DNA from 3 places in the Streptomyces sp. TLI_146 genome. Region 1 is predicted to be linked to each of the others. Evidence: predicted binding sites of a transcription regulator. Region 1 holds the regulator's gene; each other region holds the start of a gene.
What was found. Region 1 encodes HrcA, which represses chaperone genes, less so after heat shock. Its sites were predicted from a motif close to TTNGCACTCNGNNNNNCNGAGTGCNAA; they were not measured.
Positions count from the first base shown of each region.

Region 2: a site for HrcA is predicted at 2,898-2,924, ahead of groL (chaperonin GroEL). Genes of this name have one in related genera too.
Region 3: a site for HrcA is predicted at 2,273-2,299, ahead of groES (co-chaperone GroES). Genes of this name have one in related genera too.

Region 1 covers NZ_PJMX01000001.1:3,470,387-3,475,744, forward strand. Annotated here, with positions in the region: gene BX283_RS15815 (nitronate monooxygenase) at 1-735, opposite strand, end outside; gene dnaJ (molecular chaperone DnaJ) at 814-1,950, opposite strand; gene hrcA (heat-inducible transcriptional repressor HrcA) at 1,951-2,967, opposite strand; gene BX283_RS15830 (MBL fold metallo-hydrolase) at 3,158-3,880, shown strand; gene BX283_RS15835 (DUF3097 domain-containing protein) at 3,928-4,746, shown strand; gene hemW (radical SAM family heme chaperone HemW) at 5,082-5,358, opposite strand, start outside.
Region 2 covers NZ_PJMX01000001.1:4,420,420-4,425,777, forward strand. Annotated here, with positions in the region: gene murQ (N-acetylmuramic acid 6-phosphate etherase) at 1-479, shown strand, start outside; gene BX283_RS19760 (hypothetical protein) at 540-1,097, shown strand; gene groL (chaperonin GroEL) at 1,110-2,732, opposite strand; gene BX283_RS19770 (cold-shock protein) at 3,067-3,270, opposite strand; gene BX283_RS19775 (MoaD/ThiS family protein) at 3,705-3,983, opposite strand; gene thrC (threonine synthase) at 4,012-5,307, opposite strand; SAM riboswitch class I at 5,325-5,358, opposite strand, start outside.
Region 3 covers NZ_PJMX01000001.1:5,429,031-5,434,388, reverse strand. Annotated here, with positions in the region: gene groL (chaperonin GroEL) at 76-1,704, opposite strand; gene groES (co-chaperone GroES) at 1,819-2,127, opposite strand; gene BX283_RS24445 (FtsW/RodA/SpoVE family cell cycle protein) at 2,468-3,886, shown strand; gene BX283_RS24440 (polysaccharide deacetylase family protein) at 4,112-5,050, opposite strand; partial or broken gene BX283_RS24435 (methyltransferase domain-containing protein) at 5,134-5,358, shown strand, end outside.

The DNA.
Region 1 (5,358 bases):
GCCGGACTCGGGGCAGGCCAGGAACGCCGTGCCGAGCTGGGCCGCGTCCGCGCCCGCCGCGAGCACCGCCGCGATCTGCGCGCCGCGCATCAGCCCGCCGGCCGCGATGACCGGCAGCCGTACGCTCTCGCGGACCTGGGTGATCAGGGAGAGCAGCCCGATGCCGGAGCCGTCGGCCTGCGGGTCGTCGCGGTGGGTCGACTGGTGCCCGCCGGCCTCTATCCCCTGGACGCACACGGCGTCGGCCCCGGCGCTCTGCGCGGCCAGCGCCTCGTCGGGGGTGGTCGCGGTGACGACGGTGTACGTGCCGAGCGCGGCGAACGCGGCGAGCACCTCGCGCTCGGGGCAGCCGAAGGTGAAGGAGACGGCCGCGACCGGGTCCTCGCGCAGGATCGCCAGCTTGGCCTCGTAGCCGTCGTCGCCGCCCAAGGCGGCCTCGCCCAGCGGCGTCTCGTACCAGGTGGCCTCGCCCGCCAGCTGGTTGCGGTAGACCTCGATGACGGCCGGGTCGGTGTGCGGCGGCTGCGGCATGAACAGATTGACCCCGAACGGCCGCCCGGTGAGCCCGCGCAGCTGCTTGATCTCCTGGTACATGCCGTCGGCGGTCTTGTAGCCGGCGGCCAGGAACCCGAGTCCGCCGGCCTCGCCGACCGCGGCGGCCAGGCCGGGGGCGGAGACGCCACCGGCCATGGGAGCCTGCACGATCGGATACCGGCAGAGATCGGTCAAAGCCATGCCCGCATCGTGCCATGGGTGTCGCTCCGCACCCGAATCCCCGCCCGCGGTGGGGGCCCGGGGGCGGAGCACCCGGACTCAGCGCCCGTTGAACGCGTCCTTCAGGCGGGAGAACAGCCCCTGCTGCCCCGGCTGGAACTGCCCGAGCGGCCGCTCCTCGCCGCGCAGCTTGGCCAGCTGGCGGAGCAGGTCCTCCTGCTGGGGGTCCAGCTTCGTCGGCGTGGTGACCTCGACGTGGACGATCAGGTCGCCCCGGCCGCCGCCGCGCAGATGCGTCACACCGCGCCCGTGCAGCGGGATGGACTGGCCCGACTGGGTACCCGGGCGGATGTCCACCTCCTCCATGCCGTCCAGCGTCTGCAGCGGCACCTTGGTGCCCAGCGACGCCGCCGTCATCGGGATCGTCACCGTGCAGTGCAGATCGTCGCCGCGGCGCTGGAAGACGTCGTGGTTGAGCTCGTGGATCTCCACGTACAGGTCACCGGCGGGGCCGCCGCCGGGGCCGACCTCGCCCTCGCCCGCGAGCTGGATCCGGGTGCCGTTGTCGACACCGGCCGGGATCTTGACCGTGAGCGTGCGGCGCGAGCGGATGCGGCCGTCGCCGGCGCACTCCGGGCACGGCGTGGGCACGACGGTCCCGAAGCCCTGGCACTGGGGGCAGGGGCGGGAGGTCATGACCTGGCCCAGGAAGGACCGGGTGACCTGCGACACCTCACCGCGGCCGCGGCACATGTCACACGTCTGCGCCGAGGTGCCGGGGGCGGCGCCCTCGCCGGAGCAGGTCGTGCACACCACCGCGGTGTCGACCTGGATCTCCTTGGTCGTACCGAAGGCCGCCTCGTTGAGGTCGATCTCCAGGCGGATCATGGCGTCCTGGCCCCGGCGGGTGCGCGAGCGCGGGCCGCGCTGCGCCGCGTTGCCGAAGAACGCGTCCATGATGTCCGAGAAGTTCCCGAAGCCGCCCGCGCCGAAGCCGCCCGCGCCACCGCCGCCGGAGGACGACAGGGGGTCGCCGCCGAGGTCGTAGACCTGCTTCTTCTGCGGGTCCGAGAGGACCTCGTAGGCGGCGTTGATCTCCTTGAAGCGCTCCTGCGTCTTCGGGTCCGGATTCACATCCGGGTGGAGTTCACGTGCCAGGCGCCGGAACGCCTTCTTGATCTCGTCCTGCGATGCGTCGCGGCGTACGCCCAGTACGGCGTAGTAGTCCGTGGCCACTTACGACTCCGCCAGGATCTGTCCGACGTAACGTGCCACTGCGCGTACCGCTCCCATCGTTCCGGGGTAATCCATGCGGGTCGGTCCGACCACGCCGAGTTTTGCGACGGCCTCGCCGCCCGAACCGTAGCCGACCGAGACGACGGACGTGGAGTTCAGCCCCTCATGGGCGTTCTCATGCCCGATTCGTACGGTCATGCCCGATTCCTTGGCCTCGCCGAGCAGCTTGAGGAGCACCACTTGCTCCTCCAGCGCCTCCAGCACCGGCCGGATGGTCAGGGGAAAGTCGTGCCCGAAGCGGGTGAGATTGGCGGTTCCGCCGATCATCAGCCGCTCCTCGGTCTCCTCGACCAGGGTTTCGAGCAAAGTGGCGAGCACCGTCGAAACGGTTCCTCGGTCCTCCGGTTCGAAGGACTCCGGCAGGTCCTGCACCAGCTGCGGGACGTCCGCGAAGCGGCGCCCCACCACCCGGCTGTTGAGCCGGGCCCGCAGGTCCGCCAGCGAGGTCTCGCCGAACGGCGCCGGGCAGTCGACCAGCCGCTGCTCGACCCGCCCGGTGTCCGTGATGAGCACCAGCATCAGCCTGGCCGGGGCCAGCGACAGCAGTTCCACGTGCCGCACGGTGGACCGCGTCAGCGACGGGTACTGCACGACGGCGACCTGCCGGGTCAGCTGCGCGAGCAGCCGCACGGTCCGCGCCACCACGTCGTCCAGGTCGACGGCCCCGTCCAGGAAGTTCTGGATGGCCCGCCGCTCCGGCGACGACAGCGGCTTGACGCCCGCGAGCCGGTCGACGAACAGCCGGTAGCCCTTGTCGGTCGGAATGCGTCCGGCACTGGTGTGGGGCTGGGCGATGAAGCCCTCCTCCTCCAGGACCGCCATGTCGTTGCGCACGGTCGCCGGCGAGACGCCCAGCGCGTGCCGCTCCGTCAGGGCCTTCGAACCCACCGGCTCCTCGGTCCCGACGTAGTCCTGGACGATGGCGCGCAGGACCTCAAGTCTGCGTTCACTGAGCACCGCGCACACCTCCAGCTGTCGTCCCTAGGCGCTCTGCCTGGCACTCTGTGCGTTCGAGTGCCAGCAATCCCCCGGCCAGTGTACGGCCGACCGGTACACCCCTAGCAAGGGCGGCCGCCCGTGACGCTCGCGGCGCGGTGGAGCGGCGCGGCCGGGCGCCGCCCCCGACCGCCCGGGATAGCGTCACGTCATGGACGTCAGATGGGAAGAGTTCGGCTGGGAGCGGCTCGGCGACGGCGTGGGCCGCCGCCGCCTTCCCGGGTGGGACGCGACGGCGGGGCTGGTCGTGGGCGACGACGCGGTCCTGCTGTACGACACGGGGTCGACCCTGCGCGAGGGCGCCGAGCTGCGGGCCCAGGCGCAGGCGCTGCTCGGGCGCCGGGTGACGCACATCGCACTCAGCCATCCGCACTTCGACCATGTGCTCGGCACGGCCGCGTTCTCCGGGGCGGAGGTGTACGGAGCGGTGGGCATCGACCGGGTGCTCGACGGCGACGCCCTGCGCGTCGACGCCATCACCCACGGGGTACCGGCCGCGCAGGCCGCCGAGGCCGCGGACCTGCTGGTGCGCCCGCACCACTTCGTGACGGGCGAATGGACACTGGAGCTCGGCGGGCGGCAGGTGCTGCTCGCGAACGTGGGCCCCGGCCACTCGGGCCACGACCTGGCGGTCCTGGTCCCGGGCTCCGCCGGCTCCCCCGAGATCGTCTTCTGCGGCGACCTGGTCGAGGAGTCCGGCGAGCCGCAGGCGGGCCCGGACGCGGTCCGCACCCGCTGGCCCGCCGCGCTCGACCGGCTGCTCGACCTGGGCGGCGAGGACGCGGTGTACGTGCCGGGGCACGGGGCGGTGGTGGACGCGGCCTTCGTACGGGCGCAGCGGGCCCAACTCGCGGCGGAATTCGGCGTGTCGTAGCGCCGTACACCCATATGGCCACATGAACCGCCCGTATTCTCATCCGAATGCGCAGCTACAGCCCGGATCTGACCCCGCCCTGGAAGAAGGGGACCCCGGCCCCCGAGGTGCCCGCCGAGCTCGACCTCGTCGTCGAGGAGGTGACGACCGGGTTCTGCGGGGCGGTGCTCCGCTGTGAGGCGGGGACGGTGACGCTGGAGGACCGCTTCGGCAAACAGCGGGTGTTCCCGCTGGCGGCCCGGGGGTTCCTCCTTGAGGGGAAGGTCGTCACGCTGGTACGCCCGCCGGCACCCGCGCCCTCGCGCCCGGCGCGTACGGCGTCCGGCTCCGTGGCGGTGCCGGGGGCGCGGGCGCGGGTGGCGCGCGCGGGGCGCATCTATGTGGAGGGGCGCCACGACGCGGAGCTGGTGGAGAAGGTGTGGGGCGACGACCTGCGGATCGAGGGGGTCGTCGTCGAATACCTCTCCGGCATCGACGACCTCCCCGCGATCGTCGCGGACTTCGCGCCCGGTCCCGACGCGCGCCTCGGCGTCCTGGTCGACCACCTGGTGCCCGGCTCCAAGGAGTCCCGGATCGCGGCGGCGGTCACGGGCGCGGATGTGCTGGTGGCGGGGCATCCGTACATCGATGTGTGGGAGGCGGTGAAGCCGGCGTCCGTGGGGATCGGGGGGTGGCCGGTGGTGCCGCGGGGGGAGGACTGGAAGACGGGGGTGTGCCGGGCGCTGGGCTGGCCCCCCAACACGGGGGCGGCGTGGCAGCGGATTCTGTCGGGTGTGCGGTCGTATCGGGACCTGGAGCCGGAGCTGCTGGGCCGGGTGGAGGAGCTGATCGACTTCGTGACGTCCCCCACCCCGCCCCTTCCCTGAACCCTCCGGGGGTGGGTGGTGGGCTGGGCTGGCTCCCCCGGGGGCTACGCCCCCGGACCCTGCGGTGTTCGTCTGCGGACCGTAGATGGCTGGTCGCGCAGTTCCCCGCGCCCCTGAAATGCTCGGCTTCGCCCTCGCACTCACCATCGCCCGCACCCGCACCCCCTAGGGGCGCGGGGAACTGCGCGAGCAACCGGCCACCGGCCCGAAAAGGGGCGCGAGGAACTGCGCGACCAGTTGGGGACGGCCCGCAGACGAACACGGGGCCCGGGGGCAAAGCCCCCCGGCCGCCCGCCAGAGGGCTTTAGGGAAGGGGTGGGGAGGGGGCCGAAAAGTCAGTCCACCAAGTCCCGTACCACCCCGTCCGCCAGCAACCTCCCCCGCAACGTCAGCACCGCCCGCCCCTCCCCGTACGGGCCGGGCTCGAGCAGCCCGTCCGACAGCGCGCGGCGCGACGCCGCGAGCCCCGCCGGGCGCAGGAGCGACAGCGCGCAGCCGTCGCGCAGGCGCAGCTCCAGGAGGATGCGCTCGACGCGGCGGTCCTCGGCGGACAGGACCTCGCGGCCCGCGCCCGGCGTCCGGCCGGCCGCCAGCGCCGCCGCGTACGCCCCC
Region 2 (5,358 bases), 950 kb from region 1:
TCTCCGCCTCCGGCCGCACCCCCTACGCCGTCGGCGCCGTCGAACACGCCCGTGCGCGCGGGGCGTTGACCATCGGGCTCGCCTGCAACGAAGGGTCCGCCCTGGCCGCCGCCGCCGAGCACGGCATCGAGGTCGTGGTCGGGCCGGAGCTGCTGACCGGCTCCACCCGGCTCAAGTCCGGCACCGCCCAGAAGCTCGTCCTCAACATGATCTCGACGATCACGATGATCCGGCTCGGCAAGACGTACGGGAACCTCATGGTCGACGTACGGGCCTCCAACGAGAAGCTGCGCGCCCGCTCGCGGCGGATCGTCGCGCTGGCGACGGACGCCGGTGACGAGGACATCGAGGCGGCCCTGGTGGCCGCCGACGGCGAGGTGAAGACGGCGATCCTGATGCTCCTCGCGGACGTGGACGCGGCGACGGCGACCCACCGCCTGGAGCGGGCGAACGGCCGGCTGCGCTCGGCGTTGACGTAGAACCGGCAACTCTCCTGCGCCGCCAACTCCCCGGCGCCGCGCCCGCCTTACGATCTCGTCATGACCACGTCCGACCGCGAACCCGAGCCCGTCTTCATCAGGGTCGGCTGGGGAGGCCGCTGGCGCTACAACCCCGCCAATCCCCTCGGCCTCACCCTCATCTTCCTCACCCTGATCTTCGTCGCCGTCGCCTTCCTCGTCGTGAACGACCAGAGCGACTGGAGCGAGGGCGAGCTGCGGGACGCCGCCCACCAGGCGGCCCGCGACCTGGACGGATCGACCCAGCGCAACATCGACCCGTCCCTGGCGTTCTCCGGCGGCGACTACGCGCAAACCATCGAGGACGCCATGAAGAACACCGGCGCGGCCCAGTGGTTCGTCGACCCGCTCGTGCTGCGCAGCCACGGCAAGGACCCGGCGGCGTACGACATCACCGGCGCCGGTACGGACGCGGCGTTCTGCATGCACCTCACCGTCAGCCCGTTCGGCGACGGCCAGGCGGTCATCGGGGCCCGGGTCACGGACGGCGCCTGCCGAGGAGAGCCTGAGCACGCCGAAGGGCGGCACCCCTGCGAACAGGAGTGCCGCCCTCGGCGTACAGCGTGCTGGAACCGCTGATCCCGGAGGGGATCAGAAGTCCATGTCACCGCCCGGCATGCCGCCCGGAGCGGCCGCGGCGGCCTTCTCCGGCTTGTCGGCGATGACGGCCTCGGTGGTGAGGAACAGCGCGGCGATCGACGCGGCGTTCTGCAGCGCGGAGCGCGTGACCTTCGCCGGGTCGATGATGCCCTCGGCGATCATGTCGACGTACTCGCCGGTCGCGGCGTTCAGACCGTGGCCGACGGCCAGGTTGCGCACCTTCTCGACGACGACGCCACCCTCGAGACCACCGTTGACGGCGATCTGCTTCAGCGGGGCCTCCAGGGCGAGCTTCACGGCGTTGGCGCCGGTCGCCTCGTCACCCGACAGGTCCAGCTTCTCGAAGACCGAGGAGGCCTGGAGCAGGGCCACGCCACCACCGGCGACGATGCCCTCCTCGACGGCCGCCTTCGCGTTGCGAACGGCGTCCTCGATGCGGTGCTTGCGCTCCTTGAGCTCCACCTCGGTGGCGGCGCCGGCCTTGATGACGGCCACGCCGCCGGCCAGCTTCGCCAGGCGCTCCTGGAGCTTCTCGCGGTCGTAGTCCGAGTCCGAGTTCTCGATCTCGGCACGGATCTGGTTGACGCGACCGGCGACCTGCTCGCTGTCACCGGCACCGTCGACGATCGTGGTCTCGTCCTTGGTGATGACGACCTTGCGGGCGCGGCCCAGCAGGTCGAGACCCGCGTTCTCCAGCTTGAGGCCGACCTCCTCGGAGATGACCGTGCCGCCGGTGAGGATGGCGATGTCGTTCAGCATCGCCTTGCGGCGGTCGCCGAAGCCCGGGGCCTTGACGGCGACGGACTTGAAGGTGCCGCGGATCTTGTTCACGACCAGGGTCGACAGGGCCTCGCCCTCGACGTCCTCGGCGATGATCAGGAGCGGCTTGCCCGACTGCATGACCTTCTCGAGGAGCGGCAGCAGGTCCTTGACCGAGCCGATCTTCGAGTTGACGATCAGGATGTACGGGTCGTCGAGCGCGGCTTCCATGCGCTCCATGTCGGTCGCGAAGTACGCCGAGATGTAGCCCTTGTCGAAGCGCATGCCCTCGGTGAGCTCGAGCTCCAGACCGAAGGTCTGGGACTCCTCGACCGTGATGACGCCTTCCTTGCCGACCTTGTCCATCGCCTCGGCGATGAGCTCGCCGATCTGGGTGTCGGCGGCGGAGATGGAGGCCGTCGAAGCGATCTGCTCCTTGGTCTCGACATCCTTCGCCTGCTCCAGGAGCGCACCGGAGACGGCCTCGACGGCCTTCTCGATGCCGCGCTTCAGAGCCATCGGGTTGGCGCCGGCGGCGACGTTGCGCAGGCCCTCGCGCACCAGCGCCTGGGCGAGCACGGTCGCGGTGGTCGTACCGTCACCGGCGACGTCGTCCGTCTTCTTGGCGACTTCCTTGACCAGCTCGGCGCCGATCTTCTCGTACGGGTCCTCGAGCTCGATCTCCTTGGCGATGGAAACACCATCGTTGGTGATCGTGGGGGCGCCCCACTTCTTCTCGAGGACGACGTTGCGGCCCTTGGGGCCAAGGGTGACCTTGACGGCGTCGGCGAGCTGGTTCATCCCGCGCTCGAGACCGCGCCGTGCCTCCTCGTCGAACGCGATGATCTTGGCCATGTGAAGTGGTCCTCCCGGACAGGGGTGGCGTTCTTCGTGGACCGTGCCGGTGCCCGCGACGGACGGTCTGCAGTCCTTGTGGTTCCTTGCCCCACCCGGTCTGCGGACCTCACTGACCCGATCCAAGTTCTGTCACTCTCACTCGGAGAGTGCTAACGCCAATGATTAGCACTCGACCCAGGAGAGTGCAAGGCCGTCCCACCCCCGCGGCCCGGTCCCGGCCACCTCCGGGGCGGGCTTCCCGGGCCCCGGACACACACGTGGGGCCCGCATCCATTTACAGAGGATGCGGGCCCCACGGGCCTGTATGCGTCGGTGGCCGATCGCGCCGAGATCAGACGGCGAGCTTGACCATGTCCGCCTGCGGACCCTTCTGGCCCTGCGAGATCTCGAACTCGACTCGCTGACCTTCTTCAAGGGTGCGGTAGCCGTCCATCTGGATCGCGCTGTAGTGGACGAAAACATCCGCACCACCGTCGACCGCGATGAAGCCGTACCCCTTCTCCGCGTTGAACCACTTGACGGTGCCCTGAGCCATGCCTAACTCCCCTATTACTGGCCCTTGCACGGGACCGCACTTCGCGGACCCGGGTCAGACCTCCACCCTCCGACAGGAGAGGGTGTGCGCCGGAACGCGTCGACCGCGGCTGAATGTATCTGCCCAACTGCCCTCTGCAACAGGTCAATCGGACGAGAATTCCGGGCAGGGGTGAAGAGCGGAATGCCGCGAAATTCAGCATTCCGGGGCAAGTCGGGCCGGGCAAAGCGCACTTAAGGAGCAATATGCTCGAACACTTTGACTGCTTCTCGACGCCGGTTCGTCGCGTTCTCATATGCACGTGGCACGCACAACGAAGGGGACTTCCCCACTGTACCGCGCTCAACCACACTGAATTGCCCCCTCCGCTTAGCTTGCGGAGGGGGCAATTCAGGTAACTGTGCGTGCAGCGCGCCGGTGTTCGGCGCCTTTGCTCAGCAGCCGCCGGCGACGGCGGGAATGATCGAGACGCCCGCGCCGTCCGGCGTCGCCGTCTCCAGGCCCTGCTCGAAGCGGACGTCGTCGTCGTTCACGTACACGTTGACGAACCGGCGCAGCTTGCCCTGGTCGTCCAGGACCCGGGCGGCGATCCCGGTGTGGTTCTTCTCCAGGTCGGCGATGACCTCGGCGAGGGTGGCGCCCTCGGCCGCGACTTCGGCCTTGCCGCCGGTGTACGTACGGAGAATGGTGGGGATGCGGACGTTGACGCTCATGGGGTTCTGCCTTTCCGTGGCCGGTGGGTCAGTGGGCGAGGCCCGCGTCGCGGAACGCGTCCAGGCTCGGGCGGATCGTCGCGGTCGGGCCGGTCGTCGGGGCCACGGCGTCCAGGGTCTTGAGGCCGTCCCCCGTGTTGAGGACGACAGTAGTGAGCGCCGGGTCGAGCAGCCCGCTTTCGATGAGCTTCCGGGTGACGCCGACCGTCACGCCGCCCGCCGTCTCGGCGAAGATGCCCTCGGTCCGGGCGAGCAGCTTGATCGCGTCCACGACCTGCTCGTCGTTCACGTCCTCCACCGCACCGCCGGTGCGCCGGGCGATGTCCAGGACGTACGGGCCGTCCGCCGGGTTGCCGATGGCCAGCGACTTGGCGATGGTGTCCGGCTTCTGCGGCCGGACGACGTCGTGGCCCGCCTTGAAGGCGGTGGAGACCGGGGAGCAGCCCTCCGCCTGGGCTCCGAAGATCTTGTACGGCTTGTCCTCGACCAGCCCCAGCCTGATCAGCTCCTGGAGACCCTTGTCGATCTTCGTGAGCTGCGAGCCGGAGGCGATGGGGATGACGATCTGGTCGGGCAGCCGCCAGCCGAGCTGCTCGCAGATCTCGTAGGCGAGGGTCTTCGAACCCTCGCCGTAGTACGGCCGCAGGTTCACGTTCACGAAGCCCCAGCCCTCGCCGAGCGGGTCCCCGATGAGCTCCGAGCAGAAGCGGTTGACGTCGTCGTAGTTGCCCTCGATACCGACCAGCTCGCCGCCGTACACCGCGGCCATGACGACCTTGCCCTGCTCCAGGTCGTGCGGGATGAACACACAGGAGCGGAATCCGGCCCGGGCGGCGGCGGCGCCGACCGCGCCCGCCAGGTTGCCGGTGGAGGAGCAGGAGAGCGTGGTGAAGCCGAAGGCGCGGGCGGCCTCGACGGCGATCGCGACGACGCGGTCCTTGAAGGAGTGCGTCGGGTTGCCGGAGTCGTCCTTGACGTAGAGGCCACCGGTGACGCCCAGCTCACGGGCGAGATTGTCGGCCTTGACGAGCTTGGTGAATCCCGGATTCAGGTTGGGCTTTTCAGCCACATTGGCCGGAACAGGCAGCAGGGGCGCATAGCGCCAGATGTTGTCCGGGCCCGCCTCGATACGCTTGCGCAGCGCCTCGGGGTCACCCGTCGGAAGGTCGTACGCGACTTCGAGCGGCCCGAAACACAGGGCGCAGGCGAAGATCGGGCCGAGGTCGAACCGCTCGCCGCATTCCCGGCAGGAAAGCGCGACGGCGGGACCGAGGTTCACGGTGGTGGCGGCATTGGCAGTGTCGTCGATGGTGTGCACAGCCATGATGGCGAGGCCCTTTCTCCTCATCTTCCCCATGGCGCATTTCGCCATGAG
Region 3 (5,358 bases), 2.0 Mb from region 1:
CCGATAGCGGCGGACAGGGGCCCTCACACGTCGTACGACATCAGCCGACGCGGGGCGTCAGCGCATCACACCAGGTCAGTGGCTGTGGCCGTGACCGTGGCCGTGACCGGCGTCGCCCTCTTCCTCGGCCGGCTTCTCGACGACCAGGGTCTCGGTCGTGAGCAGCAGGGAGGCGATGGAGGCGGCGTTCTCCAGGGCGGAGCGCGTCACCTTGACCGGGTCGATGACGCCGGCCTTGACCAGGTCGCCGTACTCACCGGTGGCGGCGTTGAAGCCGTTGCCCTTCTCCAGCTCCGCCACCTTCGAGGTGATGACGTAGCCCTCGAGACCGGCGTTCTCGGCGATCCAGCGCAGCGGCTCGACGGCGGCGCGGCGGACGACCGCGACACCCGTGGCCTCGTCGCCGGCCAGGCCGAGGTTGCCCTCCAGGACCTTGACGGCGTGGACGAGCGCGGAGCCACCACCGGAGACGATGCCCTCCTCGACCGCGGCGCGGGTCGCGGAGATGGCGTCCTCCAGACGGTGCTTCTTCTCCTTCAGCTCCACCTCGGTGGCGGCGCCGACCTTGATCACGCACACGCCGCCGGCCAGCTTCGCGAGGCGCTCCTGGAGCTTCTCGCGGTCCCAGTCGGAGTCCGTGGACTCGATCTCGGCCTTGATCTGCGCGACGCGGCCGACGACGTCCTCGTGGTTGCCGCCACCGTCGACGATGGTCGTGTCGTCCTTGGTGATCGTGACGCGGCGGGCCGAGCCCAGCACGTCCAGACCGGCCTGGTCGAGCTTGAGGCCGACCTCCTCGGCGATGACGGTGGCACCGGTGAGGGTGGCCATGTCCTGGAGCATCGCCTTGCGGCGGTCGCCGAAGCCCGGGGCCTTGACGGCCACGGCGTTGAACGTGCCGCGGATCTTGTTGACGACCAGGGTCGACAGGGCCTCGCCCTCGACGTCCTCGGCGATGATCAGGAGCGGCTTGGAGGCGCCGGCCTGGATGACCTTCTCAAGGAGCGGCAGCAGGTCCTGGATCGATGAGATCTTGCCCTGGTTGATCAGGATGTACGGGTCGTCGAGGACGGCCTCCATACGCTCCTGGTCGGAGACCATGTACGGCGAGAGGTAGCCCTTGTCGAAGGCCATGCCCTCGGTGAACTCCAGCTCCAGGCCGAAGGTGTTGGACTCCTCGACGGTGATGACACCGTCCTTGCCGACCTTGTCCATCGCCTCGGCGATGAGCTCGCCGACCTGGGTGTCCTGCGCGGAGAGCGCGGCCACGGCGGCGATGTCGGACTTGTCGTCGATCGGACGGGCGGTCTCGAGGAGCTCGGCGGACACGGCCTTGACCGCGGCGTCGATACCCTTCTTCAGGGCGGCCGGGGAGGCACCCGCGGCGACGTTGCGCAGGCCCTCGCGGACCAGCGCCTGGGCCAGCACGGTGGCGGTGGTGGTGCCGTCACCCGCGATGTCGTTGGTCTTGGTCGCCACCTCCTTCACGAGCTGGGCGCCCAGGTTCTCGTACGGGTCGTCGAGCTCGACCTCGCGGGCGATCGTGACACCGTCGTTGGTGATGGTGGGGGCGCCGAACTTCTTGTCGATGACGACGTTGCGGCCCTTGGGGCCGATCGTCACCTTCACCGTGTCGGCAAGCTTGTTGACGCCGCGCTCAAGGGCGCGACGGGCGTCCTCGTCGAACTTCAGGATCTTCGCCATGGGAGCGGTTCAGCCCTCTCGGAAACTCGGGGTTACGAAAACTGCGCCCCTCGCCGCCCGGCTGTCAGCGGGGTGGCCAGGGGCGCAGCTCAGAAGCATTCGCTTCGAGATGAATTACTTCTCGATGATCGCGAGCACGTCGCGAGCCGAGAGGACGAGGTACTCCTCGCCGTTGTACTTCACCTCGGTGCCGCCGTACTTGCTGTAGAGCACGACGTCACCGACGGCGACGTCGAGCTCGACGCGCTTGCCGTCCTCGACCCGGCCCGGGCCCACGGCCAGGACGACGCCCTCCTGGGGCTTCTCCTTGGCGGTGTCCGGAATGACCAGGCCGGAGGCCGTGGTCTGCTCGGCGTCGAGCGGCTGGACCACAATGCGGTCCTCGAGCGGCTTGATGGCAACCTTGGAGCTGGCGGTCGTCACGGTCCGGTCTCCCCCTTCGGAGATCTCACGGGGTTAACTGTTTGGGTGGCGACCAGGTGGATCCGTCGTCGCGGGTGCCGGACCTGCCCGTCGCTGTGTTGGCACTCTCCGGTGGGGAGTGCCAGAGCCGAGACTAGGGCGGCGATTAGCACTCGGTCAAGCGGAGTGCCAAGCTGCAGGCCGTGGCGGCCGAATTCCGACGGTGGTGAGCGGCCCCGCGGGCCCCCCGCCGACGAAGAATCCACCTGCCCGGTTCGTCCGCACACCTGTGGACTTCACGACACGGCTTCTTCGGGAGAACCCTCGCCATCCGGGCGAAAGGCTCCCTAATGTCGGGCCGATGAGGACGATGCGTACGGATACGGGAGCGGGCTCCCGTACGGACGGCGACAGCGGGGGCCCGGACGCCGAGGCGGAGCCGGGGCGGGCGCTCGCGTCCGCGCGCCGCCGCACCGAGGCGCTGCTGCTCGCGCTGGTCGTGGTCGTCACGGTCGGCGGCCACGCCTGTGTCTCGGCGGCGCTGACCGGCACGATCCCGCGCGCCACCGCCGAGTTCGCGGTGAGCATGACGCTGATCGCGCTGGCCGGGCATCTGACCGTACGCAGGTTCGCGGCGTACGCGGACCCGCTGATCCTGCCGCTGGCGGTGCTCCTGTCCGGGCTCGGCCTGGTGCTGCTGTACAGGCTCGACCCGGCGTACGCGAAGGCGTTCAAGTCGGCGCCCACCGCGTCGGGACAGCTGGTGTGGACGGTGATCGGGCTGACGGGCTGTCTGCTGACGGTGGCGCTGCTGCGCGACCACCGCCGCCTCCAGCGCTACATCTACGTCTCGATGGCGGTGGCGCTCGTGCTGCTGATGGCCCCGTCGTTCTTCGGGGCGGACACGTACGGCGCCAAGCGCTGGGTCTATCTGGGCCCGTTCTCGCTCCAGCCCGGCGAGTTCGTGAAGATCATGATCACGGTGTTCTTCGCGGGCTATCTGGTGGTCCACCGCGACTCGCTGGCGCTCACCGGCCGCAAGGTCCTGGGCGTCCGGCTGCCGCCGGGCCGCCAGATGGCGCCGCTGGTGGCGATCTGGGTGCTGAGCCTGCTGGTGCTGGTCTTCGAACGCGACCTGGGTACGTCGCTGATCTTCTTCGGCCTCTTCGTGGTCATGCTGTACGTGGCGACCGAGCGCACCAGCTGGATCGTGTGCGGGGTGCTGATGGCGGCGGTCGGGGCGTACGTGGTCGGCTCGACCGAGCCGCACGTCAAGGGCCGGATCGTGGCCTGGCTGCACCCCTTCGACGTCTTCCTGCCACCGGACAGGCGCCCGCCTGGCCTGGTCTCCGACCAGCTGGCGCAGGGCCTCTTCAGCTTCGGCAGCGGCGGGATGACCGGGACTGGCCTGGGCGAGGGCCACCCCGAGCTGGTCGGCTTCGCGGGCCGCAGCGACTTCATCCTGACGACGGTCGGGGAGGAGCTGGGCATGGCCGGGGTGATGGCGGTGCTCCTGCTGTACGGCCTGCTGGCCCAGCGGGGCCTGCGGACGGCCCTGGCGGCCCACGACGCGTTCGGCAAACTCCTGGCCACGGGGCTGGCGGCGGCGCTGGCCCTCCAGGTGTTCGTGGTGGTCGGCGGCGTGACGGGCCTGATCCCCCTCACGGGCAAGGCCCTCCCGTTCCTGGCGAAGGGGGGTTCGTCGCTGGTGGCGAACTGGGTGATGGTGGCGTTGCTGATCCGGGTGAGCGACGCGGCGGGGCGGCGGGCGGGGTGGTGATGCCCGGTCTTTGTCTGCGGGCCGTCCCCAACCGGTCGCGCAGTTCCCCGCGCCCCTGGATGCGCCTCTTCGGGGCGCCCGGGGGATTGCCGCGCAGCGGCATTTTCAGGGGCGCGGGGAACTGCGCGACCAGCCATCTACGGTCCGCAGACGAACGACGTCCGGGGGCCGGGGCCGCAACCCCCGGGAAACCCACCCTCGCCCCCACCCCGCCCGGCCACCGCCTCAGACGTAGTCCTCCAGCCGAGCCACCGCATACCCCTTGTCCGTGATCACCTTCATCACCTGCCGGATCATGTCCGGCATCGTCCCCTTCCAGTCCCCCGGCCCCCGGAAGTGCGTGAGCACGATGTCCCCGGGGTGCAGATCCCGGTCCCACTCGCGCCACTCCATGTGGTCGGGGAACGCCTCCGCCGCCCACAGCGGCACCGCCTTGACCCCGCACGACTGGGCCGCGCGCAGGGTGTCCTCGTTGTAGTTGCCGTACGGCGGCCGGAACAGCCGGGGCCGCTTCCCCGCCCACTTCTCGATCTTGTCCTGCTGGTCGCAGATCTCGTGCCGCTGCTCCTCGTAGGAGAGCCCGGGCATATAGCGGTGGTTCAGCGTGTGGTTGTTGAGCGTGACGCCAAGACCCTGCATCCGCTTGAAGTACGGGTAGTCCGTGCGGACGAGGTAGTCGCTGAGGAATGCGCTGTACGGGATGCGCAGTTCCCGCATCATCTTCAGCAGCGCGGGATCCTTCTCGGCCCCGTCGTCGATGGTGAGGAAGACGATCCGGTCCTTGGTCGGCACGGTCGTGAAGACGGGCGGCAGCGCGTCGCCCCCGTCCGTCTCGAACCCGGGCCGGTTGGTGATCTTCGGTTTGACGGCGGGCGGCGCGGGCGCGGCCAGCGGCACCTTGGCCAGCTTCCACTTCTTCGCGGCGGCGACCCGCGCGGCCTGCGCCTCTTTGAGCTGGGCGGAGTAGCCGGCGAGGGCGCGGGCGGCGTGGTTGCCGTAGGCCTGCGGTCCGGCGGCCGCCTTGCCGCCGTGCCGGGCGGCGGGGGCCTCCTCGTCGGCGCACCCGGAGGCGAGCGCGGCGACGACCAGCCCGGCCACCAGAACGAGCGGCGCTTTCGCCCTGCCACCACGCCGAAAATGTTCCTTTTGTCGTACAAGCTGCATGCCGCCGCATCCTGTCAGTGCGACGCAGCAGACCGGGGGCGACACCCGCCACCGGGCGCGTACCGTCCCCCGCCTGGCCCACAATGGGGCGGGTGAACGACCTCGACACCTTCCGCGCCCTGCTCACCCCCGAGGGCACGGGCCTGCTGGACTCGCTCCGCGACTACGACCCGGCCCAGGAGCTGGCGGTGGCGACCCGGCTGCGCCGCACCCACGCCCCCGAGCTGGTCTCGGCCGCGCTGGCCCAGGCGCGGCTGCGCCAGCGCGCGGTCGCGAAGTTCGGCGCGGACGACGCGTACCGGATGTTC